Regions from separate parts of the Faecalibacterium sp. OF04-11AC genome, predicted to be linked through region 2. Evidence: riboswitches for the same ligand, from Rfam matches in the RefSeq annotation. Region 2 holds a riboswitch; the other holds the start of a gene.

Region 1 (6,752 bases), on a different contig from region 2:
AAGGAGGCGCCGTTCTCGCCATCGGCGGCAGGCTTGAACTGCAGCAGCTCGCCCTGCACGTTATCCACGGCGGCATAGACCTGGTTGTTATCCCACAGCGCGTAAGCGGAGTAAGCGCCCGCCGTGAGGAGGAACAGCACCACCACCGCGCTGATCAGGAAGTCGGCTGTCCGCAGCGCTACACGTTGCCAAGTGATACAGCCCACCTCCAGTCAGCTTGCGATGTTGGTTCTTGTTCAGAGAATTGCGAGTCCGGTTACGAGCGTCACCTCTTCGCCAGAGCCTCCCCTACTAGGGGAGGTGGCACGGCGAAGCCGTGACGGAGAGGTTGTACGGAGCAGCACCTGCGTTGTTCCGCTTGGCCGAAAGGCGTCCTTTGTCCAACCTCTCAGTCTCGCATCCGCTCGACAGCTCTCCTAGTAGGAGAGCCTTTGGCATTCCGCAAGGTCTGCTGTTATCGCCAGAGGCTCTTAAAAGTGTTTGCGGAGAGAGTGTTCAATTACTCTTCCTCGCGGCGCTTCTTGATGACCAGCATCATAGCACCACCAGCCACAACAGCCAGCATCAGGATGTAAGGAGCATTGTCGAGGATGACGCCGGTGTCGATGTTGCCATCGCCTTTTTTGTTGGTATACGAGACGTTCTCGTCTGCACTAGCGATCTTATCAGTGCCGCTGGTAGTACGGCTAGTCACAACACTGCCCTCATTAACTTTATAAGTGGTGGTATAGCCATTTGCCGGGCTGTCATCAGTGTAATCATCTTCCTCAACGGTAAAGGTCACACCATAAGGCAGGTTCTTGATTTCAATTTTGCTTGCATCTTTCAGGTAAACAGTTGCGGACTCACCAACCTTAATGGAAGTTGCGGACTTCTCAGTCTCACTCTTGTTAATACCACCGACGATTTCGTAACCGCCCTGATTGTAGGTCTTGCCCTCTTCGCCAACCAAAGTAACTGTGAATTTAAAGGCCTTGTTCTTGTCGCCCAAGCTGCCATCAACAGTCTTGTCAACATTCAGAGAACCAGCAGAATAGGTATTGTCGTCAAAGGAGTCAGACTTGTTCGAAGCCTCCCATTTTCCCTCAGCATTCTTCGCTTCAGTATGGACACCTGCCACACGGATGGTGCCATCTGCCTTATTGATAACCGTGACAATCAGCTTAATCTCTGCAGTACGGTAAGTAACACCAGCAGTAGTACCTGCTTTCTCTTTCAAAGTATACTCATAAACACCAACATGGTCATAAGACGGCAGTGTAATTTCAAATTCCTGTGTTTCTTTGCTGTCGTTGCCCGCTGCGCCCTCATCGTAGACAACCTTTGCAACGTAAGCTGACTCATTGCCGTCCAATCTTTCCAGTGCCGGTGCAGAACCTGCATCGCCATCGACAACTACACCATCGCCCTCCTGATACAGATAGAATGTCTCAGCCGGGCTAGTGCCATCGCCTTCCAGATTGTAGGTCTTGCTAATCTTCACAGTAGGCTCATCTTCATCGCCCTTAGCCGCAAATGCCATCGGAGTTGCCATTGCGAACATCATGGACAGTGCCAGAGCGCCGGCGGTCAGTTTTTTCGCAGTGTTGAGTTTCATGTGGATTCCTCCTAAATATTATATCAATGTTTTCAAGAACTTACAAGCTCCGCCGCCGCAGCAGGGTGATCACCTTTGCTTTGACGTCGGTGAGGGCCACCGGGCCAAAATCCCGGCTGTCCTCGGATTGCGTGCGGTAGTCTCCCAAGATGAAGACGCTGTCCGCAGGGACGGTGTAGGGGTACTCGAGGGTGTCTTTCGCGTAGGTGGGGTAAAGGATCTCGCCGCTCTGGGCCGAGCCGTTGACGATCAGCGTTCCCGAATCGTCCAGTGCGATGAGGTCGTTCTCGCGGCCCAGGACACGGCCCACCCGGAGCTTGCCGTCCTGCTCATAGAGCACCACGTCGTTCTTGGCGTAAGTGCCCTGCAGCCGGTATGCGATCAGCAGGTCGCCGTCCTTGACGGCGGGGAACATGCTGTTGCCGGAGGCCTGTGTCAGCAGGAACACCTGCGTGAACAGCACCCACGCGGCTGCCGCCAGCACCACCACCCGGCCCAGTAAACTGAGCGCGTCCCGGCGGTCCTGCGCGGCGTTGCGCCGCTTGTGCAGGGCTCTGCGCCCTGCCGTGAGCGGGTCTTGCGGAGGGAGTGTTTTTGCGGCTTTCGCCATCAACATCCCTCCTCAAGGTTCTCTCCGGGAGGTGTATGGGCTTCCAGCAGGGCGTTATACCTTGCTCTCTCGGCCCGGATGGCGTTTTCGTACAGGCCGTAGAGCTCCTCCAGCTTCTTCCACATCTGCACTTCATCCACGCCGCCGAGCAGGTTCTTGCGGAACTTCACCTTGCGGTACCATTCCACGATCTCCAGCTGCTCCTGGCTGATGCAGGCATCCTCCGCGCCGGGCAGGCGCTGTGCGGGCTGCGGGCCTCCTTTGGCTTTTTCTTTTGCCATCCATCCACCTCCTTTCGTGATTTTATTTGGCTTGGAAGTTGGCTTATTCATCGTCGTCGTTCTTCCGTTTCCGGAGGAAGAGCAGCACGCCGCCGCCCACGACGACCACGAGGATCAGGATGTAGGGGAGGGTGTCGAGGAGGACACCGTTGTCAACCTGGGCGTCCTTTTCGTTGGTAACAGTGATATTGATCTCGTCCAGATCGATCATATCATCCGTGATGGTAATCGTAGTAGTTTTTTCGTTTTCGCCTGTGAACTCCTGTCCATTGGCTCGAAGCAATCCGTTAGAAGTGTTCGGGTAGTAGATCTGAGCTGTGGTATCATAATCGCTTGCATCATATTCCGTAATGGTAATGACGTCTCCGACCTGAACCATCAAATTATTCAGCGTTCCAGGCTCCCCATGTGCCAGAGTAAATTCCTGACGGAAGTCATTCGGGCCTGTTACTACGATTCTGAACTGCTTGCTACGGTCACCAAACAGACCTTCCACCTTTTTCGTGATCGTCCGAATCGGCTTCTGTGTCTCAGGTTCCCATACAGCGTAGAAATAAACTGTGCCATCCTCACGGACCGCATCCGTGCTCGTTGTCAGATATCCATAATCGTTTGTTCCCCGTTTCAGCCATTCATTGTCTTCAATCAATGGACCGTGAACATTGATATCTCCCAGCGGGTCTTCCGTGTACCAGCCTTTCAGCTTATACCTCACGCCTTCAACAGTTTTTGTTGCTCCAATCTCTACAGCCGTAGTCTTGATAACAGCTTCGCCCTCTTTGTAGTTCCCGGAATCGACCTGCGACCACTTTTCTTCTCCTTTCGTCGGGTCTTTTACCATGAACTTCGCGGTAAAGGCTTTCTTGGTAACAACGCTGATTGCGCAATCGATATGATAGTTCTGATTTCCACCGTTATTACGAGAAATCTTTCGGGGCGTCAGGACGATCTCAGTAATATCACCTACTGTCAGGTCATTGATACCCGTGTCATTTTTTATGGATTCAATGTAGTTTTTGCTTATCTCGTTCCAGATCGATGTAAAGTAACCTCCTGTAGTCAGATCATCCTTTTTCACCGTCCAGGTCGTTCCTGTGCTTCCATCTGGCCACGAAGTGATATAATTTGTCAGAATCTGGCCGTTTCCTGTTACAATATTTTTGTTCGGAATTGCACTGTTATCATTAGTGTAGCCATTCGTCCAAGTAGCACCTGCCGTACTGATTTTTGCTTCCAGCTTACTCTGATTTGCCGTAGGTGCCCACTCGCCTGTGTCATTGTTCATCGGGTCGCCAGTAGGCAATTTCAAGAAGTAGATATAAGCACTGCCACTGTACTTATCTTCAAACTTAGTTACATTGATGGTAAACTCCTGAGCATCAAAATCGTACTTTCGATTGCCGTAATAAATATAGTAAGTGTGTTTGAGTTTTGCCGTACCTACAGACTTACCTTTAATTGTCGGATTCTGAATATTTTTCTCCGAGGTGAAAGATACCACATCATCGCCAGACTCAATCGTCCAAGTATGATAGTTTGTATAAAAATTCGGATAATATGCTTTTCCTGTTATCGTATACGTTCCATTCAACGGCATTTCAATGTTACTGCCATCACTATAGACCGTATATGCTTTATCTTCATTTGCCAATTCTGCCATCCGGTCATCTGCATCGCTGCTATCACTGTCATTTGCTTTGGACAGGTCTGCAACCAGAATTGCAAACGGAGAGAAGCCGTTGGTCGTGAAAGTCAAGTCACCATCGCTGGTAACATTCACTTTCAGCTCTTCCAGATCAGCGCCCTGATGGAAGACTTTTACGTCTGCCGCCGAGGTGAGGTCCAGACCGGAAATGGTAACTTTGCTGGTCTGCTCAAGCTCAAGACCGCCCTCATCTTTGGGGCTGATATTGAATGTATAAAGGGTGTTATACTCTTCTGAGTCAACCTTTTGCACAAGCTCATTTAACAATTTGTCCTGAGTATCTGCATCCAGCGTCTCAACATTCAGCGTTGTTGCACCCTCTACTTTGAAGCTGATGGTCTGGCCGTCAAGCGTAACGCTCTTGGTAGCTTCCGGCTTCTTCCACTTCGCGTAGACTTCCACGGTCGTGCCCTCGGAAATGTACAGGAACTCGTCAAACACGAACTTCTGCTCGTCGCCCAGATCGTCGGTATAGTACCAGCCTGCAAAGGCGCGGCTGTTGCCCTCGGGGTCATCGTTGGAGGTGGGGTCCGCGAACTGATAATCTTTCAGGTTCGCGCCGTCGGCGGCGGTCATGATGTGGTAGCAGCCTTTCTCGGTGCCGTACATGGCCAGATACTGTTCCACGGTCATTTCAGCGGTCTTGGCGGCGTCGGCGATGTCCGCGAGGTCGTAGCTGCTCATCTTCTTGAGCCAGAAGTGGTAGATGTTGGTGGGGATGGAGAACGCCGCGTCCACCTGCATCTGGTCGCCATCGGGGAGCGCGGCCGCGTCGTCATCGGGGAACGTCGTGCCGCTGGTGTCGTACTCATAGACGGTGTTGCCGCTTGCGTCGGTGGTGGTCTTCGTCGCGCCCTCTTTGGCATGGGTGTCATCGGCCACGGGGGGCTCGTCGCCCTCGACGGGTTTTTCCACCTCATTGTCCATGGCTGCGGGCTCGTCGTCCACGACGGGTTTTTCCACCTGATCGTCCATGGCTGCGGGCTCGTCATCCACGACGGGTTTTTCCACCTCATCGCCCTGTGCCGCGGCTCGTCGCCCATGCCGAAGTCATCATCCAGCGCCTCGGGCTCGTCCGCCACGGCGAAGTCATCGTCCAGCGCCTCGGGCTCGTCGTAGAGATCCATGGGTTCCGGCTCCGTGCCGGGGTCGGCGGCCTCCACTACTTCGGTGCCCGGCGTGTCAAGCCCCTCGCCCGTGCCGTTTGCAAAGGCGGGCAGCAGACAGCTGCACACGAAAATCAGCGCGAAGCACAACGCAAGCACCCGTTTGGCCAGCGGAAGCTTTTTCGCCGTGTGTTTTGCAAGATTTTTACGCATTTTTCATGCCCTCCTTTGGGATAGAGTCCGGGGTCGTGTCCATTCCCGATGCCTCGCAACAAAAAAGGCCGCATCCACACCCCGCCTGTCACAGCGGTGTTGAATGCAGCCGAACTATCTTCTGGTTTTCTGGCGTTTCCCTCCGGGGAATGCCAGCACAAAAGACTCCAAGCTTTGCGTCCCCGGCTCACGCCAGGTTTGCCAAAGTTTTCAGTTTCGCGGGGTGTTCCCGGCTGCTGGTACTATCCTACACAGCCCGGGATGCAAAAGGTGTCATTCGGTGGCGGGGCGCTGATTTTTCCGCCTGGCCGCCCGGCCCTTTCACTGGTGTTATTTTACCAAATTTGGCCTTGTCCATGCAAGTGTCCAAATGGACACAAAAACGGAATTTGCGTCTGTTTCTATCCAAAATCAGCCATTTCTTGTAGAGATTGCCCAATATAATCCCCCCAAAGTTTGTGCACTCCACCAACAAAAAGTTACAAATTTGTGTCTGCTAACCCGTGCGAAACAGACACGGGTCGGATAAATAAGTATTACTATATCGGTTGAGTTCGCGGGAGTTTCTGGAATTTCATCCGTTTCCGGGACTCCCGGAAACGCTGCAAAACCTCTCCGTCATCTTCGCTCACGCTCAATGCCACCTCTCCTGTCAGGGGAGGCTTTGGCATTCCGTCGCGTTTTCCAGCAAAACCAAATCAGTTTCATCGAAAACGAAACCTCTTTGCCAAGGGCTCCCCTGCCAGGGGAGCTGGCGCCGCAGGCGTCTGAGAGGTTGGACAAAGGACGCCTTTAGAGTGAGCGGAATAACGCAGGTGCTGCTCTGTACAACCTCTCCGTCATCTTCGCTCACGCTCGATGCCACCTCTCCTAGTAGGGGAGGCTTTGGCATTCCGTGACGTTTTCCAGCAAACGCAAATCAGTTTCATCGAAAACGAAACCTCTTTGCCAAGGGCTCTCCTGCCAGGAGAGCTGTCGAGCGGATGCGAGACTGAGAGGTTGGACAAAGGACGCCTTTAGAGTGAGCGGAATAACGCAGGTGCTGCTCTGTACAACCTCTCCGTCATCTTCGCTTCGCTCGATGCCACCTCTCCTAGTAGGGGAGGCTTTGGCATTCCGTGACGTTTTCCAGCAAAACCAAATCAGTTTCATCGAAAACGAAACCTCTTTGCCAAGGGCTCCCCTGCCAGGAAAGACTCCCCCGGCCGGGGAGGTGGCACGCAAGTGCCGAAAGGGGAAC
Region 2 (6,752 bases):
CCATCCGGACGATGCGCCCCTCCGGCGTGGCCGCCCAGGTACCCTTGGTGTGGGTCACAATGCCGTTCCGCACCTCCCAGGTCAGGTTGAGGCCCTGGCCCTCTTTTTCCAGCTTGTCCACCACCCGCAGGCTCTGCATATAGTGCTTGAAGCCATCGGGGCAGAGCTTGTTCAGGGCAGCTTCGCCCGCATGGCCAAACGGCGTGTGGCCCAGGTCGTGTGCCAGGCCGATGGCCTCGGTCAGGTCCTCGTTGAGCCGCAGCGCCCGGGCAATGGTCCGGGCCACCTGGGTCACTTCCAGCGTGTGGGTGAGGCGGGTGCGGTAAAGGTCGCCCTCCGGCGAGAGGAAGACCTGTGTCTTCTGTTTGAGGCGGCGGAACGCCTTGCAGTGGATGACGCGGTCCCTGTCCCGCTGGAACACGGGCCGGATGTCGTCCGGTTCTTCCTGCCGCTGCCTTCCCCGGCTCGCATCGCTGAACGTCGCCCAGGGGGCAAGGGTCAGCCGCTCGATCTCTTCGGTACGTTCCCGCACATTCATCCACAGTCCCTCGCTTTCTGTTATGTTGTCCTGCTCTCCCCTTTCTCAGCGCGCAGCGGATCCCAAACGCCGCGCCTTGGCAGTATTGTACCGCGTTTGTGCTGTCGAAAGGGGAAGATGCCTGTCTATTCTAAAAATAAAAGTTTATTTTGGATGGCAGGCCCTCTGCCTGTCATCCAAATTTTCTCTTTATGCCATCCAAGCCGTTCAGAACGGGGCGTAAAACGGCTTGGAAACGCTCACATTTGCCCCGCCCCGGGTCAGTTCCCGCAGCTGCTCCAGCAGCGGGAACTCGGTGCCCTCCGGCATCTGCCAGCGCAGAGCCACCCGATCCGTGAATTCCGGTTCGGCCAGCTTGGCCCCTGCCCCCTGGATCAGGAGGCTTGCCCGCTCATAGAGGGAGTAATCCACGGTCACGCTCAATTCAATGACGCTGCGCACCGTGACGACCTCCGCATTTTCCAGTGCCCGGGCCGTAGCCGTGGTGTAAGCCCGTACCAGGCCGCCCGTGCCCAGCAGCACCCCGCCAAAGTACCGGGTCACCACCACGATAAGGTCGGTCAGGCCGCTGTGCTGCAGCACTTCCAGTGCCGGGGTGCCCGCCGTCTTCGCCGGTTCGCCGTCGTCGGAGTAGCGCTCCCGGTTGCCCTCCCTCAGGCGGTAGGCATAGACGTTGTGGCGGGCGGTGCGGTTTTCCGCCCGCACTTTTTCCAGAAATGCCACAGCGGCCTCCTCGCTGTCCGCAAAGGAGAGCTGCGCAATAAAGCGGCTCTTTTTTTCTTCGTACTCGCCAATGGCCGTGCCCCGTATGGTGCGATAATCCTCCACAGTCTTCCTCCACAGTCTTCCTCCATATCCTCTCTCCGGCTCCCCTGGTAGGACAGACTCCCTCCGGCCGGAGGGAGATGCCGCGTCAGCGACAGAGGGAGGACGGCTGACCGCGCCAAAGCGCGGTTTGAGAGGTTTATTATCAAAATAAGTATAACATAAAAAAGAATACAAAAAAAGCCCGACAAATGTTCCTGCGCATCTGTCGGGCCGCGGTAATGGCTTATGTATTTGATTGTGGATCACTCGGTGACCAGCATTGCCCAGTTGGTACCGTAATCGCTGTTGGTGTCATAGTAGCAAGAAACGCACATCTTGCGGGCTTCCGGATCGAGGAGGATGGCACGGTGGCCATCGGAATTCATCCAGGAATTGACGACCTCTTCCGGCTGCGGCTGCCCCAGGCAGCAACTTCGCCAACGGCCTGATCTTTCACGTTAAAGGTGTTCAGCACGGTGAAGCAGCTGGTACCATCGGGACGGGTGTGGGAGTTGACCTCTGCCAGCTCACGAGCGCGGAGCTCGGTAGCGGCGTTCAGGTTTGCACCGCCCAGAACCAGGGCGTTCAGGCCGCGGCTGGTGCGCTCTTTGTTGACCAGAGTCAGGACCTGCTGAGAGAACTCGTCAGCGTTCACCGGGTAGGTGCAGATGACCACCCAGTAATCGCCGTACTCACCGCCATGATAGTGGCCGACGCCAATGTTCTTGACATTGCCATCCAGCAGGCAGGCGCGGAAGTAATCATTGCTCATCCAGGCTGCAACGGTCTCTTCAGGAGTCTCGGTGCCTGCCCAGTAAGCTTCGCCCACGGAAGCATCGGTCACGCCATACTCGCTGAGGATGGTGAACTCGCGCTGGCCATTGGGACGGACATAAGAATAGCGGGAGGTGAGCTCCTGTGCACGAGCCTGAGCGGCGTCGTTCAGGTTCTGGCTGCCGATGGTCACGGCAGAAACGCCAGCGTTTGCACGCTCCATGTTGATCAGCTGCAGGAACTGCTCGCTCTCGCTGCTGGAAGCAGCGGAAGCAGATGCTGCAAAAGCGGATACGACGCACAGCATAACAATGCAGAGCATCATTTTCAGAACATTGTTCTTACGCATATTCAAGACTCCTCGTTGACGATGTTGCAAAAAAGAGCATTGTAAACGCACCAAGAGCGTATACAATACTCTTTCAAGGTGCAACTGGCTGCCATTTTACAGGCCCTATAGCTTTGCGTCACAGCCTTTCGACTGCTTTGCCGGCTTATGAAAATTTACAATCTCTTCAACGAACTCCGAAGACTGCGTTTCTGTTCAGGCAAAAGAAAAAGAGCATTGAATTGCAACATACAGCAAAACAACACTCATACAAGTAATGTGCAACTGGCTGCCATTTTACAGGCCCTATAGCTTTGCGTCATAACCTTTCGGTCATTTTGCTAAATATTCAATTCGCAGTCTCCTTTTCAGGAGCCTTCCGGAAACTTATCCTCAGGGGAAAGTGTTCTGCTTTTCAGCACTCCGCTTTCCACAGCTGTAGTATAGCACGGCCTGTCATCCCTGTCAACCGTAAACCGTCAGAAATTGAAGATTTTTTTCACATCCTGTCGCGATCCGTCTCTCCCCTGCCTTTTGCAAACAAAAAAGAGAGGGCGGCTCTCCGGTACCGCCCTCTCTCAATGTTCAAAACGCCTCAGATTACTGAGCAGCCTTGGCTGCCTCGATCTGCTTGACCAGCTCGGGCACGACCTTGAACAGATCGCCCACGATGCCGTAATCGGCCACACCAAAGATGGGTGCGCCTCATTTTTGTTGACAGCGATGATGCACTCAGAATCCTGCATACCTGCGGTGTGCTGGATGGCACCGGAAATACCCAGAGCCACATAGATCTTGGGGTGCACGGTCTTGCCGGTCTGACCGACCTGATGGTCAGCAGTCATCCAGCCTGCATCGGTCACGGCACGGGAAGCGCCGACCACGCCGCCGCCCAGGGCTGCCGCCAGCTGCTCAGCCAGCTCGATGCCCTTGTTGACATCCTTGCTGATGCCGCGGCCCACAGAGACGATCACGTCCGCGCCGATCAGATCGACCAGCTTCTCAGCGGCCTTCTCAACGCTCAGCACTTCCGTCTTGATGTCGTCAGCGGTCAGGCTGAATGCGGGCTTCACAATCTGGCAGGCATCAGCCTTAGCCTGATCGAACGGAGCCTTCTTCATAACGCCGGGACGGACAGTGGACATCTGGGGACGGAAGCGGGGGCAGATGATGGTAGCCATCAGATGGCCGCCGAACGCGGGACGGGTCATCTTCAGGTTGCGATCCTCATAATCGAACTTCTGCTTGGAGAGGTCGATGGTGGAGCTCTCTTTCAGGAACTCGACATACTTTGCGGTATCCACATCCAGGTGGGTAGCATCAGCGGTCAGGCCGGTGTGCAGACGGGCTGCGCAGCGGGGGCCCAAATCGCGGCCAATGTTGGTCGCGCCGATCAGCAGGGCCTCGGGCTTGTACTCGTTGACCATGTCGCAGAGGACCTTGGTGTAAGCGTCGGTGGTGTAGTCTTTCAGCAGCGGGCTCTCGCAGACCATGACCTTATCGGCACCATAGCCGCCCAGCTCCTTGGCAATGCCTTCCACGTTGTCGCCCAGCAGCAGGCCGGTGACCTCGCAGTTCAGCTCGTCAGCCAGCTTACGGGCCTCGCTGACCAGCTCGAAATCGGTGGGCATCAGTTTGCCCTGGCGCTGCTCACAGAAGACCCATACGCCCTTGTACTCGTTAAAATCAGCCATTGTAATCCTATGCTCCTTTCATCAGATCAGGTGCTTCTTGGCCAGGATACCAGCCAGCTGAGCAGCGACATCGTCGCCCGTCAGCATGGTACCTGCGCCCTTCTGCGGAGGAGTGAAGGACTTAAAGACGTTCGTCGGAGAACCCTTCAGACCGATGGTATCGACCTCGATCAGCGGATCGTCCTTCAGAGCGTTGTAATCGAACACTTCCATCGGCTTGTCGTAGCAGGTGAAGATGCCATTGACGCTCATGTAGCGGGGCTCGTTCAGCTCCTTGATGCAGGTCAGCAGGCAGGGAGTCTGAACCTTGACCATCATGTAGCCGTCTTCCAGCATACGCTTCACGGTCAGGGTGTTGCCGTCTTTCTGGATGTCGGCAACGTAGGTCACCTGAGGCAGGTGCAGCTTCTCTGCGATCTGCGGGCCAACCTGAGCGGTATCGCCATCGATTGCCTGACGGCCGCAGAAGACAACGTCCTCGGGGCCAACGCCGATCTTATTGACAGCAGCAGCCAGAATCTGGCTGGTTGCAAAGGTATCAGAACCGCCGAACTCACGGCCGGAAACCAGAACAGCCTTGTCAGCGCCGCGGGCCAGCAGCTCACGCAGCATACCCTCTGCCGGCGGGGGACCCATGGTGACAACAACGACCTCGCAGCCGGTGGCGTCCTTGAGCTTCAGGGCAGCCTCCAGAGCGTTCAGGTCATCGGGGTTGGTGATGGTTGCCATGGAGGCACGGTCCAGCGTACCGTCCGCCTTGACGGCCACCTTACCGGAGGTATCAGGAACCTGCTTTACACAAACAATTGCTTTCATTGTAAATCTTGCCTCCCTTACTTCAGCAGAGCGCCGGAAATGACCATCATCTGCACTTCGCTGGTGCCCTCATAGATCTCCGTGATCTTGGCATCACGCATCATGCGCTCGATGGGATAGTCACGAGTGTAGCCGTAGCCGCCGAACAGCTGCAGGCAGCGGCGGGTCACGTCGCTGGCGGTGCGGGCTGCGATCAGCTTAGCCTGAGCGGCCTCAACACTATAGCGGACCTTTGCACCGTCCATAGCCTGCTGCTTCTTCAGAGCAGCTGCATAGACCAGGTACTTGGCAGCTTCCACGCGGGCCTTCATCTCAGCCAGCTCGAACTGGGTGTTCTGGAAAGCGGAAATGCTGCGGCCGAACTGCTTACGCTCTTTGACGTATGCAACGGTCTCTTCCAGAGCGCCCTCGGCAATGCCCAGAGCCTGGGAAGCGATGCCGATACGGCCGCCGTCCAGGGTAGCCATAGCCAGCTGGAAGCCCTTGCCGCGCACGCCCAGCATACGGTCTTTCGGAATGCGGCAGTCCTCAAAGATCAGCTCGCAGGTAGAAGAACCGCGAATGCCCATCTTGTCCTCAGCCTTGCCGACGGAGAAGCCCGGGTCGGTACGCTCCACGATGAAGGCAGAGCAGAGCTTAGTGGGACGACCGCGCTTATCCAGCACGTTATCGGTAACGGCGATGACGATGAACACATCAGCAAAGCCAGCGTTGGTGATGAAGATCTTGGAGCCATTCAGCACCCAGTAATCGCCATCTTCCTTAGCAATGGTCTGCTGACCCTGTGCATCGGTGCCAGCGCCCGGCTCGGTCAGGCCGAAAGCGCCCAGCCACTCGCCGCTGCACAGCTTGGCAGGTACTTTGCTTTCTGCTCAGGGGTGCCATTCTCATAAATAGGAGCAGCGCACAGGCTGGTATGAGCAGAGACGATGACACCGGTGGTGCCGCAGACCTTGCTCAGCTCCTCAACTGCCATGACGTAGGACAGGACATCGCCGCCTGCGCCACCCACGGAAGTGGGGAAATAAATGCCCATCATACCCAGCTTGCCCATCTTCTCGACGGTCTCTTTGGGGAAGTACTCTTCGGCGTCAACTTTCTTAGCCAGGGGCTTGACTTCGTTTTCAGCAAACTCGCGGTACATCTTCTGTACCATCTGCTGCTGCTTGGACAGAGTAAAATCCATCGCTATATCCTCCTAACGGGTATTTTTTCAGTTCCTGAGCAGTGCTTGTCCGCTCAGTGCAAACAAATTCCTCCCGGCCGCTTTCCCGCGGCCGGGAGAAACGTTTTTCAGAAATTACAGCTCATCAACAGGGGTCTTGGTGCGGTCTGCGTTGTAAACGTAGAAGCCCTTGCCGGTCTTGCAGCCCAGGTTGCCGCCGCGGACCATCTTACGGATCAGCGGGCAAGCACGATACTTGCTGTCGCCGGTCTCCTTGTACAGGACGTCCATGATGGCCAGGCAGATGTCCAGGCCGATGAAGTCGCCCAGCTCCAGGGGTCCCATGGGGTGGTTTGCACCCAGCTTCATAGCGGTGTCGATGCCAGCAATGTTGGAGACGCCCTCCATCTTGATGAATGCAGCCTCATTGATCATGGGGATCAGGATGCGGTTGACGACGAAGCCGGCAGCCTCGTTGACCTGCACAGGGTTCTTGCCGATGGCAACGGAGATCTCCTTGATCTTCTCAACGGTCTCAGCGGGAGTGTTGCAGCCTGCGATGACCTCGATCAGCTTCATGCGGTCTGCGGGGTTGAAGAAGTGCATACCGATCATGGGGCGGCTCAGGCC

The links. Region 2 has a riboswitch for cyclic di-GMP ahead of DXA70_RS00235 (CAP domain-containing protein). Riboswitches for the same ligand answer to the same signal wherever they lie in the genome.
Region 1: another riboswitch for cyclic di-GMP. It lies ahead of DXA70_RS10490 (hypothetical protein); the one in region 2 lies ahead of DXA70_RS00235 (CAP domain-containing protein).

The regions. Positions count from the first base shown of each region.
Region 1 covers NZ_QTVP01000024.1:15-6,766, reverse strand. The annotation lists gene srtB (class B sortase) at 1-206, opposite strand, end outside; gene DXA70_RS10505 (FctA domain-containing protein) at 500-1,597, opposite strand; gene lepB (signal peptidase I) at 1,638-2,207, opposite strand; gene DXA70_RS10495 (hypothetical protein) at 2,207-2,488, opposite strand; gene DXA70_RS10490 (hypothetical protein) at 2,532-5,204, opposite strand; cyclic di-GMP riboswitch class I at 5,614-5,725, opposite strand.
Region 2 covers NZ_QTVP01000001.1:44,474-51,225, reverse strand. The annotation lists gene DXA70_RS00245 (deoxyguanosinetriphosphate triphosphohydrolase) at 1-538, opposite strand, end outside; gene DXA70_RS00240 (YigZ family protein) at 746-1,366, opposite strand; gene DXA70_RS13685 (hypothetical protein) at 1,609-1,731, opposite strand; gene DXA70_RS00235 (CAP domain-containing protein) at 1,728-2,468, opposite strand; cyclic di-GMP riboswitch class I at 2,545-2,620, opposite strand; cyclic di-GMP riboswitch class I at 2,725-2,800, opposite strand; partial or broken gene acrA (acryloyl-CoA reductase electron transfer subunit beta) at 3,048-4,141, opposite strand; gene acrB (acryloyl-CoA reductase electron transfer subunit gamma) at 4,163-4,957, opposite strand; partial or broken gene DXA70_RS00220 (acyl-CoA dehydrogenase) at 4,975-6,143, opposite strand; gene DXA70_RS00215 (3-hydroxyacyl-CoA dehydrogenase NAD-binding domain-containing protein) at 6,258-6,752, opposite strand, start outside.